2 regions of the Priestia sp. GS2 genome follow, and region 1 is predicted to be linked to the other one. Evidence: riboswitches for the same ligand, from Rfam matches in the RefSeq annotation. Region 1 holds a riboswitch; the other holds the start of a gene.
What was found. A riboswitch is a leader RNA that binds a small molecule or an ion and turns the genes downstream of it on or off. The one in region 1 is predicted to bind glycine.
Positions count from the first base shown of each region.

Region 2: linked by a shared signal. The riboswitch ahead of V2145_RS10855 (ACT domain-containing protein) and the one ahead of gcvT (glycine cleavage system aminomethyltransferase GcvT) in region 1 are both predicted to bind glycine.

Region 1 is NZ_JAZGJX010000001.1:441,795-450,808, reverse strand. Features, by position in the region: gene V2145_RS02345 (rhodanese-like domain-containing protein) at 196-570, shown strand; gene gcvPB (aminomethyl-transferring glycine dehydrogenase subunit GcvPB) at 612-2,075, opposite strand; gene gcvPA (aminomethyl-transferring glycine dehydrogenase subunit GcvPA) at 2,068-3,414, opposite strand; gene gcvT (glycine cleavage system aminomethyltransferase GcvT) at 3,446-4,534, opposite strand; glycine riboswitch at 4,640-4,721, opposite strand; glycine riboswitch at 4,725-4,813, opposite strand; gene V2145_RS02325 (DEAD/DEAH box helicase) at 5,000-6,676, shown strand; gene V2145_RS02320 (YqhG family protein) at 6,663-7,484, shown strand; gene V2145_RS02315 (YqzE family protein) at 7,522-7,713, opposite strand; gene V2145_RS02310 (cupin domain-containing protein) at 7,858-8,484, shown strand; gene comGG (competence type IV pilus minor pilin ComGG) at 8,535-8,954, opposite strand; gene comGF (competence type IV pilus minor pilin ComGF) at 8,917-9,014, opposite strand, start outside.
Region 2 is NZ_JAZGJX010000001.1:2,080,486-2,089,499, reverse strand. Features, by position in the region: gene V2145_RS10875 (NAD-dependent malic enzyme) at 1-832, shown strand, start outside; gene V2145_RS10870 (PH domain-containing protein) at 978-1,460, shown strand; gene V2145_RS10865 (PH domain-containing protein) at 1,453-2,859, shown strand; gene V2145_RS21460 (cysteine-rich CWC family protein) at 2,856-3,041, shown strand; gene V2145_RS10860 (PFL family protein) at 3,064-4,425, opposite strand; gene V2145_RS10855 (ACT domain-containing protein) at 4,439-4,711, opposite strand; glycine riboswitch at 4,802-4,877, opposite strand; gene V2145_RS10850 (M14 family zinc carboxypeptidase) at 5,167-6,222, opposite strand; gene V2145_RS10845 (cold-shock protein) at 6,646-6,846, opposite strand; gene V2145_RS10840 (DUF3900 domain-containing protein) at 7,027-8,097, opposite strand; gene V2145_RS10835 (Nramp family divalent metal transporter) at 8,267-9,014, shown strand, end outside.

The DNA.
Region 1 (9,014 bases):
ATTTACATATGTAATAAACTTAATCCGTTTTTTAGTCTACCAAAAGATAAGCAGAAGGAAAAGAAAAGTGAAGCAGTAATTTTTTACTTTTCTTTCGTAAAAACTACCCTGACTTCAGGAAGATTCCCTTTACTTCTAATTTCATTCACTTATATAATAAGGTTATGTATTTTGTCGAAGAAAGGAAGAAACAACATGTGGGCACTAATCATTGTACTTGCGGCAATTATTATCTATTCTGTCGTAATGTTTTTTTACCAACGTCGCATTATGAAAACGTTAACGGAGGAAGAATTCCGAAGCGGTTACCGTAAAGCACAGCTAGTTGATATTCGCGAACCAAATGAGTTTGAAAACGGACATATTTTAGGCGCAAGAAATATTCCCCTTTCACAGTTCCGTATGCGTATAAAGGAGTTTCGCACTGATCAACCTGTTTATATTTATTGCCAAAGTGGCATGCGAACAGGTCGTGCTGCTCAACTCTTACGCAAGCATGGTGTGAAAGAAATTCATGACCTAAAAGGCGGATTCAAAGCATGGAACGGTAAAATTAAGACAAAGAAATAATTCATAAAAACAGCCCCTTCTTAGATGAAGGGGCTGTTTTTTTAATTTTCTTTTTGATAACGAAGTACAGGCTTTCTTGCTGCGAGCGTTTCATCCAATCGCTTAACAACTGTCGTATGAGGTGCTTCTTGAACGATTTCTGGTTTTTCTTCCACTTCTTTTGCAATTTGAATCATTGCATCAATAAACGCATCCAGCGTCTCTTTTGATTCAGTTTCAGTTGGCTCAATCATCATGCACTCTTCCACAATGAGAGGGAAGTAAATTGTCGGCGGATGATACCCAAAATCAAGCAATCTCTTCGCAATATCCAAGGTGCGAACACCGAGCTTTTTCTGGCGTTTTCCTGACAAAACAAATTCATGCTTACAATGACGATCAAATGGTAAATCATAATGTTCTGCTAATCGTCTCATCATGTAGTTTGCATTTAATACCGCATTTTCCGTTACTGCTTTTAAACCGTCTGGTCCCATAGAGCGGATGTACGTATAAGCACGGACGTTAATACCAAAGTTTCCGTAAAACGGCTTAACTCGTCCAATAGACTGTGGACGATTGTAGTCAAAAGCAAAGCCGCTTTCTGTTTTGACTAGTACTGGCTTTGGTAAGAACGGAATCAAATCTGCTTTTACACCAACTGGACCAGAACCTGGACCACCACCACCGTGTGGGCCCGTGAATGTTTTATGCAGGTTTAAATGCACAACGTCAAAGCCCATATCACCTGGTCTTGCTTTACTTAATACAGCGTTCAAATTCGCTCCGTCATAATAAAGCTTCCCACCAGCGGCGTGAACGATTTCTGCCATTTCCAAAATATCTTCTTCAAAAAGACCCAACGTATTTGGATTTGTTAACATAAGAGCAGCTGTTTCTTCGCTTACTACTTTACGAAGATCATCTAAGTCTACCAACCCATGTTCATTAGATTTTACAGTAACTGTTTCGAAACCAGCTACTGTTGCCGAAGCTGGATTTGTACCGTGAGCTGAATCAGGAACAATTACTTTCGTACGCTTCGTATCCTCGTTCGCTTCATGATAAGCACGAATCATCATTAATCCTGTCCACTCACCGTGAGCACCTGCTGCTGGCTGAAGCGTAACTTCATCCATCCCTGTAATTTCTGTTAAGTGTTCCTGTAAATCATACATTAACTCCAGAGCACCTTGAACGGTTTCTTCATCTTGAAGTGGGTGGATATTAGCGAATCCTGGAATACGAGCTGTATATTCATTAATTTTCGGATTATATTTCATCGTACAAGAACCAAGCGGATAAAAACCGGAGTCTACCCCATGATTACGTTTTGAAAGAGCGGTATAGTGACGCATAATGTCTAACTCAGATACTTCTGGAAGTTCCGGCGCTTCGGTACGTACATATTCTGCTGGCAGTATTTCTGTACTGATTACTTCCGGCACGTCTAGTTCTGGTAATGAGTAGCCAACACGTCCTTCTTTACTCATTTCAAAGATAAGCGATTGATGTTGATTATGCATAAAGATCCCCCAATTCCTTCACAAGTTGGTCGATTTCTTCTTTTGTACGGAGTTCAGTAAAAGCAAGTAGCATATGATCCTTAAGCTCATGATAGTCACGACCTAAATCATAGCCGCCAATGATGTGTTTAGCTAGTAACTTTTGATTTACTTCCTTACTAGATTGAGGTAGTTTTACAACCAGCTCATTGAAGAATGGCCCATTAAATACAACGTCTACTCCACTTGCTTTTAATGCATTATATGCATAATGCGTTTTTGATAAGTTTTGGGTAGCCATTTCCTTTACTCCTTGCTTTCCTAAGGCAGTCATTGCTACTGAAGCTGCAAGTGCATTTAGCGCTTGGTTTGAACAAATGTTTGAAGTTGCTTTATCACGGCGAATATGTTGCTCACGTGCTTGAAGTGTTAACACAAAGCCGCGTTTACCATTTTCATCAACCGTTTGACCAACTAAGCGCCCTGGAATTTTACGCATCAGCTTTGTCGTTGTAGCAAAATACCCGCAATGAGGACCGCCGAACTGTGTTGGAATACCAAAAGGTTGTGCATCTCCTACAACAATATCAGCACCAAACTGGCCTGGAGGAGTTAGCAACCCAAGGGATAGTGGGTTACTTGATACAACAAACATTCCTTTGCCTTGATGAGCAATGGCTTCAATTTCTCTTAAAGGTTCTACTTGACCGAAGAAGTTTGGATATTGAACGATGACAGCTGCTACATCATCATCCATGCGCTCCTTGAGCACAGTCAAATCTGTTACGCCATCTTGACTTGGTACTTCTACGACTTCAATGTACTGACCTGCTGCGTACGTTTCTAATACAGCGCGTGATTCCGGATGAACTGTTTCTGAAACTAACACTTTTTTCTTTCTTGTTTGACCTGCACTTAACATTGCTGCCTCAGCAAGTGCTGTACCACCATCGTACATAGATGAATTGGCAACATCCATTCCTGTTAGTTCACAAATCATCGTTTGAAATTCAAAAATAGCCTGCAGTTCTCCTTGTGAAATTTCAGGTTGATATGGTGTATAAGCCGTATAAAACTCTGAACGCGAAATAACGTGATCAACAATAATTGGCATATAGTGATCATAAACACCCGCTCCTAAAAATGAAGCATATTCCTTTACGTTCTTATTTTTAGTAGCCAAGTTTGTTAATTCTTTTATTAATTCAGATTCTGATGCCGCTTTTTTTATATTATATTCCCCTTGGAAACGAACGCTTTCTGGAATATCTGAAAATAGCTCATCCACTGAAGACACGCCAATTGCCTTTAACATTTGCTGCTGATCTTCTGATGTCATTGGTAAATAACGATGTACCATTCTTTTGTCCCCTCTCTTTAATTACCCAACATTATTTTGAACGCTTATAAAAAGGTGTCTTCACGACTTTTGCTTTTAAACGTCTTTTTCGCACTTGCACATATACTTCTGTACCTAGCTCAGCATATTTAGCATCAATAAGTGCAAGACCAATGTTTTTATTTAAAGTTGGCGATTGTGTGCCTGTTGTAACAAAGCCAATCTCTTCTTCCTCACTAAACACTTCATATCCGTGTCGTGGAATTCCTTTATCAATCATTTCAATCCCAACAAGCTTGCGGCTCGGGCCTTCTTCACGCTGACCCTTTAATACTTCTTTGCCGATAAAATCCTCTTTATCCGTTTTCACAGCAAATCCGATACGTGCTTCAATCGGCGTAATATCTTTTGAAAGCTCTTGGCCATATAAAGCTAACGTTGCTTCAAAACGCAGCGTATCTCGCGCTCCCAAACCACATGGAACGACCTCTTTATTTTTTAAAAGTTCATTCCAAAGCGTTACTACATCTGATGCAGAACAATACAGTTCAAAACCATCCTCGCCTGTATAACCTGTACGTGAAACAAGCACTCTCACACCAGCTACTTCTACATTATCTTTAAATGTAAATGGCTTTAGGTCAGATAATGATTCAGCTGTTAATCTCTGCAAAACATCTTGTGCAGCTGGACCTTGCAAAGCTAGTAAAGCAAATTCACTTGAACGATTTACAAGTTCGATATCCTGTGACTTATGTTGTTGTAACCATTCAAAGTCTTTTTCAATATTTGCTGCGTTTACAACCAGCAGGTAGTCACCTTCCCCTTTTTGATAAACAAGGAGATCATCCACTGTGCCTCCATCTTCATAGCACATCGCAGTATATAGTGCTTTACCTGGACGTAATGCTGAAATATCATTCGTCATAACTTTTTGTAAAAATTCCAAGCTATTTGTACCTTTCACATCGAACTCTCCCATGTGAGAAACATCGAACAAGCCAGCTTTTGTACGAACCGCATGATGTTCTTCTTTAATGGATGAGAATTGAACTGGAAGAGCCCAACCTCCAAAATCAATAATCTTTCCACCGTATTGTTGATAGACATCGTAAAGTGGTGTTTTGTTTAGCTCAGTCATTTAACATCCTCCTCATATAAGGCCATTTGCTTTGGTTTTGGGGAATCATTGTATCTTTTTACACATAAAAAAGGACAGAGAACTCCCTGCTATATAGCAGGAAGTCTCTGTCCTTTTCACCTGAAAGTTTACCCGTTAAATAGGTTTGCCTCGTGGGTGGTCTATTCGAAATAGACGCTCTCCAGAGTTGCGTCCAACAAGAGTCTTTTTGCCTGAGAGATTCACATGTTGTTTGCTCCTTCGGCGCTACTTTAAAGCAGTCTCTCCCCTTGTCATCATTCGCCTCTATAAAGTTTGTAATTTTGGGCATACTACTAAGAAACTATTACTTACACATATCAATAACACAATAGTTTTTTTAGTGATAATCTATTTTCTATTTAAAATTTTCTAAAATATATTTTTATCCTACATGATTCTGTTCAGCAGTTCAATAAAAACTTTCAGAAAGGAGCAAAACTAACGATGAACATTAGTATGAAGCAAGATGAAGCATGGGAATCTACTTTTTTAAATAAACTTGAACAAGATGGACCTTGGTCTGATTGGGAAATGTATAAATTAGCATATGAAATTGAGGAGCAAACGTTAATTACTGAATTCGAAGGTCTACAAGCACCTCGTCATTTAACAGATCTAACGCCACATCCACACCAGTTAGAAGTAGCTAAAAAAGTGGTAGAAGAGATGAATGGAAAAGCAATTCTAGCCGATGAAGTGGGGCTTGGAAAGACAATTGAAGCAGGGCTTATCCTAAAAGAATATATGATTCGTGGTCTTGTAAAAAAAGCCCTTATTCTTGTACCGGCATCTCTTGTATCTCAATGGGCAATGGAACTTAATCATAAATTTTTCATCCCTGCTGTCCCCCAAAAGAAGACGTACGTGTGGGAGCAATGCGACGTAGTGGTATCATCCATTGATACAGCCAAACGCTCTCCTCATCGTGAAATTGTGTTAGAACAAGATTATGACCTTATCATCATTGACGAAGCTCATAAACTAAAAAATAACAAAACAAAAAACTATGAGTTTGTTCAAAGCTTAAAGAAAAAGTTTTGCTTATTATTAACAGCAACACCAATTCAAAATCGTGTAGAAGAGATTTTTAATTTAGTTTCGTTATTAAAGCCAGGGCATCTAGGAAACAAAGATTATTTTGCTGATTTATTTTCTGCTAAGAAGCGTTCGGTTCAAAATGATGAGCATTTAAAGGAGCTCGTTAACAAAGTGATGATTCGAAATCGCAGGCAAGACACAGGTATTGAATGGACAAAGCGCATTGTTCAAACTGTTCCTGTTGAGTTTTCATCTGAAGAACGAGAATTATATGATCAAATCACCTCATTTAAGCAGCATGCCCATCTACCCAGCAGTTCCTTTGCCATTTTAACATTGCAACGCGAAGCTTGTAGCAGTCGTGAAGCCGTATTTATGACGTTAAAAAGCATGCTTGAACGCCAAGAGGATGAAAATAGTGAAAAAGCTACTCAGATGCTTAAACCATTACTTGAAAAAGTACAAACAGTTCCTCAAAATGCAAAAGCAGAAAAGGTGATTGAATTAATCCAACAGATTAATGATAAAGTCATTATTTTTACGGAGTATCGTGCAACTCAGCTTTATTTACAGTGGTATTTAAAACAACACGGTATTACATCGGTTCCGTTTAGGGGTGGATTTAAGCGTGGGAAAAAGGACTGGATGAAGCAGCTTTTTGAAAGTCACGCTCAGGTTTTTATCGCAACGGAAGCTGGTGGTGAAGGAATTAACCTTCAATTCTGTCACCATATTATTAACTACGATTTACCTTGGAATCCAATGAGATTAGAGCAGCGGATTGGGCGCGTTCATAGACTAGGCCAGCAGCATGACGTGCACATTTATAATCTAGCAATTGAAAATACAGTCGAAGAACATATTTTGAAGCTGCTTTATGAAAAAATAAATTTATTTGAGCGTGTTGTTGGCGAGCTGGATGAAATTTTAACAAAGCTAGAAATTGACAACATTGAAGATCACATTCAAGATATCCTTCTTCATTCACGAAGTGAAGGAGAAATGAAAATTAAGATGAACAATCTCACATCCATTATTGAATATCACGAAGATGAAGAAGGTGAACAACATGCAGCAAACTGACATTCATCAGTTTCTCAAAACATATTTTACGGCACACGGCTGTAACTTGACAGAAGACCACCCATCTTACTTAAAAGTTCAGCTTACTATTGACATGGATAAAGAGCTTATGAATCGGCCCTTTTATTGGCATTATATTGAAAAAACAGGTGGAGAACCTAATCCGGCTTCACTTACGTTTATAACTGATCCAACTTATGATGATTCATCTGTACAAGGCGAAAAAATTCACTTTGGTTCACCGCGCTTACACCAAATTTTTGGCTCTGCTCAAAAATTTGGTGGATTCGTTCATCTATATGAAAAAATGCATTCTCACTCACAATCGCAGCGTTCGCTTCAGCCTTGGCTTGCTTTAAATATGAAAGTATCGTATAAGTGTGACCGAAAAAAAGATGAATTACTATCGCTTGGGTTAAATTTAATTACAGGAGTAATTCTTGATAACTTTCAGCTGATGATGTCCAAGCAAGACTTTACGTCAAAGATTCCCGACTACTGCTTTACACTCTCACCAATCATTCGCCCAAAAAGTGGAATTTCAAGATTATCAGCTTATGTGGAAGATCACATTTCAAAGCAACCGATGGAATGGGCTAAAAAAGCGCAAGAAAGATGGTATGAAGACCTAGGACTTTTAGATCATTTCTATGAGAATATGGAAGAAGTACCGGAAAGCTATACAACAGAAAAACAAGCCTTACAAGATTTATATGAGCCTGTTATTTTAACAAAAATAACAAATGGAGGGTTGTTCTACCTGTCTGAACAAACTGTAAATCATCACCTTTCACGTCACTTCGCATAAGACATTTCATAAATAAAAAAGGTAAAAAGAGCGCTAGCTACTTTTTACCTTTTTTCGTATTTCGATACCAAATTTGAAATGACAGAGGAATCATTCCAAACCACCTATTAAAAAATGGATCTCGTGCTTCTTTCTTTTCAATTCGTTTGGTTTTACGAATCTCTTTCGGTTGATCCATATATTGAACAAGCTGCTGCGTTACGTACTTCACATAGTCGTTTGTTTTCAAATAATCATCTCCTCACGAACTAGTATATCCTCGCTGAAAAGCTATTAATCAAAACAAGAAGACTTTATGGTGATGTAACACACTCTTTCCTAACTAATAATATGATACGTTATATTCCATTGTAAGAAAGAGGTTGAAACAACTATGAGTCACTCTGGATTCGTTCCTGATAATTCGAATATTAAGAAGACGTCTGGTACACCAAACTTATCGTTTAACTACCAAAACAGCATATTATTTAAAAGAGACGCCAACAACATTGCGTATCGAGTAACATCTACTCAGCTTCCCGCCATGATTGGTGGAGCTTTTGTAGACTTATATTTAACAAAAGGTCATATGAGAGAACCTCATTGGCATCCTAACGCTTGGGAATTAGATGTTGTTGTATCTGGAGAAGTTCAAGTATCTATTGTAGATCCAGATACAAGCAGTCTACACACATTTCAAATTAAAGAAGGAAATGTAGCTTTTATCCCAATGGGTTGGTGGCATTGGATCGAACCACTAACAGAAGAAGCCCATTTACACCTTTTCTTTAATAACGACCAGTTCGAATCATCGGAAGGATCGGATATCCTCCGCTTAACACCTCCCGAAGTATTTCAAAAAGCTTATAATGTCAATGAAAAGACAATTAAACAAGCGTTGGAGCCCATCGATGAAACCGTAGTTATTGGTCCACCTTCCAATAATTACTCAGACCGCGATGTTGAAAAGCATCATGTAAAAATCAAAATCAACGATAAAGATGTTGAAATCGATGATTAATGACAAAAGACCTTGAATTTTTGATAAATTCAAGGTCTTTTGCTTTGTGCCTAAACCCAAGCAATCACCTTACCGCTTTCTCGCTGAAAAGTAATTGTATGAATAAGTTGTCTCCCTTCATTTGTAGCGCAGCGAACCTGAATAGTCACACTATCCTCCGCTTGCCTTAGCACTTGATACTTAACCGTTCCTGAATCATAAGTCATGGATCCATCGCTTTCTTGTGAAAAATGATGTCTGCGAACATCAACTTGTAAATCTCGAATTCCTTTTTGAAGTAAATAATCTAATTCATGACGCTGATTTACTTCTGCATAAAATGTACTTTTCGTTACAAAATACACTAACTGATGGGACAGTAAAAACAAAAATAATGCACTAAAAGCTAGTACAAAAGGGAGAACAAATCCCGCTTGGCACGCTTTTGTAGCCTTATTCAACGTGCATAAATGTTTTAATCGCTGTTTCATGAATTTCACCGTGTTTATATACCACCTTAATACGAAGTAAATTGTTTTGGTGCTTGTACT
Region 2 (9,014 bases), 1.6 Mb from region 1:
CCTTTTTGATCAGCTTACTAATATTAATGCTATTCCTATCTTATTAGATGTGAACAGTCCGGAAGAAATTATTCAAACGGTTAAAAATATTTCACCAGGATTTGGTGGTATTTTACTTGAAGATATTGGTTCTCCGCATTGTTTTGAAGTGGAAGAGCGCTTGAAGAAAGAGCTGGATATTCCAGTTATGCATGACGATCAGCACGGAACGGCGGTAGTTACGTTAGCTGCAGCTATCTCAGCATGTCGCAGTGCTGGTGTTAACTTAAAACAAGCGCGTGTTGGTCAAATTGGACTTGGAGCAGCTGGTATTGCAATTTGCCGCATGTTGATGGCATATGGTGTTGAAAGCGTAGTTGGGGCTGATAAGTCTGAAGAAGCAAAAGATCGTCTTCGTTCATACGGTGGCGAAACAGTTGATAGCCTAGAAGAGTTAATGAAGCAAAGCGATATTGTTATTGCAACAACAGGTGTACCAGGACTTATTAAGAAAGAATGGGTACAAAAAGGACAAATTATTTTAGCTCTATCAAATCCAAAGCCTGAAATTGAACAAGAAGATGCATTGGAAGCTGGAGCAATTTATGCGACAGATGGACGCTCTGTAAATAATGTATTAGGATTTCCAGGTATCTTCCGCGGTGTACTAAACGCTGGTGTTCGCGATATTACTCACAAAATGCTAGTTGCAGCTGCAGAAGCAATTGCAAATTCAACAAAACCAGGTGATTTAGTTCCTCATCCGCTAAATGTTAATGTACATGAAGCTGTTGCCGAAGCAGTAGAGCGCGCAGCAGTACAAAGTGACGTAAAAAAGAATGTTTATCAATAATGAATAAAAAAACTGCACTGAAATAATTCAGTGCGGTTTTTTATATACAAATTAGAAAAAATATGAAAAAATACATATTATTGAAACTTTTTGGGTAGCACAAGCGTATAAAAAGAAAGAATAAATGAATTGAGAGGATATATATATGGAAATTACACATTTACAGGGGAAGCTACCTTCCGCAGCTAAAAGCGCAATGAGAATTCAAGCGTTGTTGCCACATATAGTATGGTTAGCTGGCACAATTGGTTATTATGTTCTTGTTTATTTTTTTAATTGGTGGATTTGGATTTTTTGGGTTTCTGGAGCTTTGCTAATTGTTAGCTTTGTTGTGTATGTTGTTATCGCCCCCAGCATTTACATGAAAGTGTATTCGTACCAACTAACAGAGACGCATATTGAAGTACAAAAAGGTTTGTTTATCTGGAGTCATACAAAAGTGCCGATTGTGAAGGTACAACATGTGGAAACATCTACGGGTCCAATTTTACGTAGATACGGTCTTGCCTCAATTAATGTTGTAACAGCTGCAGGGTTTCTTGAGTTTCCAGCTTTACAATCAGAAGATGCAAATAACTTACGCGAAACAATCGCAAAGATGGCAGAGGTGAAGGACGAATATGAGTAAAAAATTACATCCTCTTGCCGTTCTTGTTCAAGCTGCAAAGTACATAAAAGACAATATTTTACCATTTGCATTTTTAATTATTCTTCAGCGAGATAAGATTTTGACATACTGGTGGATAGGTTTAATCATTGTAGGCATCAGCTTGTTTTTTGCATTTATTAAATGGAAAACATTTCGTTATGAAGTTACGGAAAAAGAAATACGAATCAAAAAAGGCGTCTTTAAAAAAGAAAATAGTTTTATTCAACTAACGCGTATTCAATCAATTCAAATTGATCAGCCTTTCCTCTTTCGACTAGTTAGACTTGCACGACTTCGTATCGAAACAGCAGGTGGAACAGGAATGGGGGCAGAAGTGGATTTGCCGGGCATCTTGATGAAAGATGCTCACGAGTTAAAAACAATGCTTCAAGCAGGGGAATCTCTTTCAGTGGAAGAGATTCCTGAAAGGGAAAATATCATTAAAACATTAAAGGTTCCTACCAGTCGCTTAGTAATTGCTGCTGCATTATCGGCAAACTTCGGCTATATTTTTGCCGGACTAGGTGTGCTGTACGAATACGTGGATGACTTAATCAACCCATGGATTCAAAATGCTTATGAACAAATTATTACCCAGTCAATTGTAGCTATTATCATATTAGTATTTTTTATTTTATGCATAGCGTATATACTTTCTATTATTTTGTACGTAATTCGCTTTGGTAATTTTGTGGTGGAGCGTTATGAAAAGCATCTTCAAGTTCAGTACGGGTTATTAAACAAGCGCTCGCTCACGGTTCCTTTTGAAAAGATTAAGGCAATTACAGTTGAAGAAGGACTTCTTCAACGTTTATTTGGCTGGGGAGCTATTTCGTTAAAAGTCGTAACTTCTGATTTAGAACAAAAAGTATATTTACACCCATTTCTAAAGAAAAAAGAAATGGTGGATGTTTTTTCAGATTATCTTCCTACTTATCATTATCTTGAGTATAAGCCAAACGTAGTGAGAAACTATGTTTGGTATAAGCTGTTGTATGTCTTCATCCCAGCTTGTATTGCAGTGATAGCAATTAGCTTTTGGAAAGTTCAGCTTGTGTGGGGAGTAGTTATCCTCTTTCTAGCAGCTTGGCTATTAACATGGTTTGGATATCGCCAAGGAGGCGTAATGATGACACGTGAATTTTTAAGTGTTCGATCCCAGTTTATCACTCGGAAAACAACGATTATGCAGCGTAGAAAGATTCAGGATGTCAAAGTGAAAGCAAGCAGCAGGTTTTGGAAAAAAGGGTGGCGTTATCTTAGTGTATCAACGATGGGGCTTGGTTCTTCCTATGGAGTGGGCTACTTGCCAGAGCGCATATGGAAACCAATCTTTGATGAAGTTACACGTTGGGATGTTAAGAAAGATAAAGTATGATGAGCAGAATGTGTCCACTGTGTGGAAAACAGAACGGCTGTCAGTATGTTTTAAAAGAAGAAGAATTTACTTGTTGGTGCACAGAAGAAGAGTTTCCTACTGCGTTGACAGCAAGTTCTAGTCATTCTTGCATTTGCAAATCCTGCTTGCAAGTCTATAAAGAGAGTCAGCGTGAAGAGTAGTACTTCCGCTGACTCTCTTTACTTAATTAATCAATGCTTGTAAGGGAGCAGGAATTCGTCCACCGCGATTTACCAATCGTTCAGAGCTGTAAGGATTAACACCCATAACTGGCGCTCGGCCTAGAAGGCCACCGAACTCGACCATTTCACCTTCATTTTTACCGGGTACAGGAATAACACGTACAGCCGTTGTTTTTTTGTTAATCATTCCAATTGCCGCTTCATCAGCAATTATTCCGGAAAGCGTAGCAGGACTAACATCCCCTGTTAAGGCGATCATATCTAAACCAACGGAACATACGCAAGTCATCGCTTCAAGTTTTGACAGATTTAGAGAACCATCAGTAATTCCTTTAATCATCCCATTATCTTCACTTACGGGAATAAAAGCCCCGCTTAGCCCACCGACGTAAGAGCTAGCCATTGCACCACCTTTTTTTACAGCATCGTTCATAAGTGCTAAAGCAGCAATTGTACCGTGAGTGCCCACACGTTCTAAACCAATTTCTTCTAAGATTTCAGCAACGCTGTCGTTAATAGCATTAGTAGGCGCTAGCGATAAGTCCATGATACCGAAGGGGACGTTTAGTCGCTCAGCTACGACGCGTCCAATTAACTCACCAGCGCGCGTAATTTTGAATACCGTTTTTTTAATTACTTCAGATACTTCACCTAAATCAGCGTTAGGATGACGTTTTAATGCATTTAAAACAACACCAGGACCACTAACACCTACATTTAAGACCACTTCACCTTCACCGGATCCGTGAAAAGCTCCGGCCATAAATGGATTGTCTTCAACAGGATTACAAAAAACCACAAGTTTTGCACAAGCAATGCCGTCACGATCTTTTGTACGTTCCGCAGCTTCTTTAATAATAATACCGAGCTGTTTCACAGCATCCATATTAATACCCGTACGAGTGGTAGCTACTGAGATGGAAGAACAAACGCGTTCTGTTACGCTAAGAGCTTCAGGCAGCGCGTCCAGTAGCGTTTGATCACTTTTTGAAATTCCTTTATGAATAAGAGCTGAGAAGCCACCGATAAAATCAACACCAACCTGCTGTGCAGCGCGGTCTAGTGTTTTAGCAAGGGTAATTGTTTCTTCAACCGTTGCATGGCCTAAAATCTCTGCGATAGGAGTAATTGATATGCGCTTATTGACAATTGGAATTCCATATTCTTTTTCAACCTGTTCCGCTGTTTCTTTTAATTCGCCTGCATATGAAACAATTTTATTGTAAACATTTTGATTCATTGTTTCAAAGTTAGAATCTGCACAGTCTCTTAAACTAATACCCATTGTTACTGTACGGATATCAAGGTTTTCCATTTGGACCATGCGGATGGTTTCCATCATTTCTGTTAAGGCAATGCTCATATTAATTTCTCCTTTATACGCGGTGCATAGCTTGGAACGTTTCTTCAAGCTGCACGTGAATTTTTAAACCAAGCTCTTCGCTAATGTTATTTAAAGAATGTTGTAGCGAGTTTAGTTCAGTAGTTGATACATCGACAATCATCATCATTGTAAAAAAATCTTGTAATATTGTCTGACTAATATCGAGAATATTAACACCTTGATTTGATAAGATAGTTGTGACGCTCGAAATGATACCTACTTGATCTTGTCCAATTACGCTAACCACAGCGCGCTTTTGTTGCATAATAATCACCTCAAAAATAATATAGAAAATAAAAAAAGAGATTGGAAGAATCCAATCTCGAATAGGTCATCGAATAACATACGTATGTATCGTTACTCTTCTGTCCTTTTGCCTGAGATTGTGAATCCTTCGGCGCCGCCTGTGCGGTCTCTCCAGAAGCTGCTCCTGTTGTAGTGTTATCCACAACAATCATTGCTTGGGGAATATTCAACTTAGTATTGGCTCAAAAACCAATAGAGAAATCATATCAACAAAGGAAAGGATAGTCAACTTTTTTGAACATTTGTATTATTTTATCACGTGTACGTAGGGAGGCTGGGGGTGCTTTGAAGTCCTTTTGCTTAAGGTGGTATGTCACAGTTAAAAGTAGAATAAGCGAAGGGGAAAAGGTACGATTTTTATAAAAATAAAAAAGGAAAGCGTATAGAAGTCGCTTTCCTTTAATAATTGTTGGCTTACTCGTCTTCTCCAGAAGGACGAGTTGTTTGAGTAGCAAGCGTGTCCCAAAAGCTTGTATCTGCTTTTTCTATTGAGCCATCCGCAATAGCTCGTACAGTTGAGTCTAAAGTAGTGATTGTTTGTTTAATTAAATAGCCGTTGCTTTTTTGACCAAGTACATATGATTCGTTGTTGTGATCGGACATTCCGCGCATTTCAAAGAGAAGGGTTGCAATACCATACTCAGTCGCAGCGCCGTTACGGCCAATCGCGTTATCAGAACCGCCAGCATATTTACCAAGGTGTCCCCAACCTTTTGAGTCAACGGAATGAAAGACAACAGACCCTAGCTTTTTCGATTTCTCAACCACTTCAGGCTTTACCTGGGGATTTGTTGGATAAAGAATAGAACCGGACACAAGTTTTCCGTCACGTTCACTTTGTGTACCTTGATGATGCAAATCAATCATATAGTCAATCTTATATTTACTTAATACGTTATTATGAAGAGCCTTTGTTTCAGGTTGCTCTTTTTTTACATGGTCACGGTTTAAGTCTACTTCCATGGCATTATAACGAGTTAAGTGACGATCTCCGCTTGCTCTATAGTCATCCAATGAGAAGTTTACGTCGCCCATCGCTCCGTCAGCGTTCAACATTGGTACAATTAAAATATTTACATTGTCAAGAATTCCTTTTGTTTTATTAGTCCCTAGGTGTTTAATAAACTCTAGAGTTCCTTCAGTCGTTAGTTGTTCATTTCCATGCTGCTGTGTTAAAAACAAAATGGTTGGGTTGTCTGGATTTGATATGTACTTGACTAAATGAATGTCGCGACCTTTTACAGTTTGTCCAATGACTTCAAGGTTCATTGCGCTTTGTTTTGCTTCTTGCGTTTTTAAGAAGTTTACCATTTCTTCATATGTATGGAGAATTGACGTGTTGATCGTTTCATTTTGACCAACGTTTGGACCGTTTCCAACAGCTTGAGCAGGTAGTGTAGTTGATGTAAATACCCCTAATGTCATAATACTAGATAATGATAATACCGTGATTTTCTTTTTCAATGTCATCCTAATTCCCCCAAGATATCAGATTATACGCTATGCCTGTACACACAGCGCTACTCTTTTATAATAGAATAAGTAGTTAAAAAAGGCATGAGCTTAAAATACTGTATTTTGAGAATATTTTAATGAGAAGATTAATAACCTATTGCAATCATACAAGCAAGTGGAAGGTAAGCTAGGAGAGAAGGGGGGAGTAATGGTAGTGCTGAGTGAGCTAAACTATTGATTATCATCATAGGTAGAATAAAAAGTTAGGTATTATAGGAATACTATGCTATACTAAGTTTACCATTTTCTTTACCAGTTACTATCTGTGTTTTGATTTTCCCTATTCATTCGTGAGTAGGGTTTTTATTATGTCCAAATTTTGTTGCAAATTAAAAACAGACTCTACAAGTAGAGTCTGTTCATAGGTGTCTGTATTAATTATGCTTTTTGAACGTTAGTAGCTTGAGGTCCACGTTGACCTTGCTCAACTTCAAAAGTTACAGCTTGACCTTCATCTAAAGATTTGAAACCTTCGCTTTGGATTGCTGAGAAATGTACGAATACATCGTCTCCGTTTTCGCGCTCGATGAATCCAAAACCTTTTTCTGCGTTAAACCATTTTACTTTACCTTGTTCCATAGTTGTTGCCTCCTCGTGTGCTTTGCACACATTGTGTTACTATTCTTGCTCAAATCTTCAGACGAAAGTTGTTAACTTGTCAATCCTTACCGAACAAAAATAATTCTTCCTAAGCATAACAGAAACAAATCAGTATTGCAAGTAAAGGGAGAAATAACTACGTACTTTTATCAATTTCACTCATTCATCCCAGTTCTTACTGCTGATTTTCTCAATAATCCCGTGCAAATCCCCAGGCTTATGAAACTCAATCGGAGACGCACCTTTTTCAAACAGAATCGATTCCGCTTCAATTAACGCCACATAGCGTCCGTTTACTTTCGCTAAGTGAATATTTTCCCCGAAATCCGCTAACAGTCCTTTAATCTCCGTTTCGCCAAGCTTCATTTTAAGCTCGGCATCAGGCGTATGTTCGACGATATGAGCAGCAGCTTCCATAACTTGATGGGTATCCAAACGTTCTTGAAGCTCACGCTTTTCACTTGTTGCCCACAGTTCCATGTCCGACTCAAACTGTTCAAGTTCTACGCTTTCTGCTTCAAACGTTTCGCTGACGTGTTCACGCACCATATCCATCACTTGTGTTTTCATAATCTCAGGCATCGGCTCGTTGTAGTCAATGAACTTTAAGAAGTCTTCAAAGTAACGGGCGTGAGACGCTTGGTGAATGACGAGTTCGCTTTCTTCCACCATGCCTTCTTCAGGCATGTAGGGGTATTGAATAGACTTCATGTTCTTGGTTGTAATGGCCATTTCTACATGGCGAATGAGTGTTGACTCATCGGTAATTGAAGCTACTTTTGGTTCGAAATCACATTTTAAAATAAATACAAACGCATGATCGAAATATTTGCGTGGTACAGCGGATATAACTAAAAAAGCACCGCCTCGCACGGCTGCGGTATCTAAATATGCGTGAATAAACTGTTCGCTATTTTCCTCAAACTCTTCTTTTGTCGTTGCGAAGCGCGTGCGATGAAATAAGTTAAAGTTAGGGTTAGAATCCAAAGCGTGTCCAGGTTCTGTGACAAAGTACCCGAGTTTTGTGGGAACTTGTTCAGCCTTTGGGTGACGTTCAACCTTCCGTTTAACAATCTTTTTAAACTCACCGTCTAAAAAGTCTTTAATTGAGCTCTCTTCATACTCTTCTGTATCTAGCGTCTGAAAATGCTTGTAGCGTTTGTCTGCTTGTTCGTCTTTACCGTCTACTTGAATGACGTAAAATGATAAGAAATTAATTTTAAAATCCATAGCTTCACCTTGTTTCATTAAGAGTTCATCATTTCAGTATAGTGGAAAAGAGAAAAAAGCGTCAATGATAAATAAAGCATAGTTAAACTTGAAAAAACGAAACTTTCTAAAATTTACAAAAAATAGTATAATAGGTAACGAGAGTCTAGTAAAAAAGGGAGGGAATTGTATGACTGTAGAATTACATACGAATGAAGCGCCTACTCGTCTGAGGAGTAGACTTTCAAAAGTTGGACCTGGATTAATCACGGCTGCAACGGGTGTTGGAGCTGGGGATTTAGTTGCTGCATTAGTAGCAGGGGCGACGCTTGGCATGACGTTCGCATGGGCTATTGTCGTAGGAGCCATTTTAAAGTATTACTTAAATGAAGGTGTAGGAAGATGGCAACTGTCAACTGGACAAACTATTTTAGAAGGCTGGAATTCAATGGGGAAATGGGCTACCAGCTATTTCGGAGTATATTCAGTTCTTTGGGGATTTGTATTTGGAGCCGCTGTTTCATCGTCGTGTGCTTTAGCCATGCATGCTTTATTTCCTCAGCTCCCGCTTTGGGCATGGGCGATTATTCATGCACTTATTGGTTTTATACTAGTTTGGAACGGGAGATATGCATTAGTTGAAAAGCTGATGACTATTTTTGTTGGCATCATGTTTGTTACGGTTGTAGGAACTGCCATATTGCTTTCTCCAAATCTAACAGCACTTGCTTTAGGCATGGTGCCAAAAGTACCTGAAGGCTCTTTGATGAACGCTTTGGCTTTAATTGGAGGAGTAGGTGGCTCTATTACAATGGCTTCGTATGGGTATTGGATTCGTGAGAAAGGTTGGAACCATCGTTCTTGGATTTCAATTATGCGTCTTGATTCAGCAGTTGCATATATTGTAACCGCTATCTTTACGCTATCTCTTCTTGTCG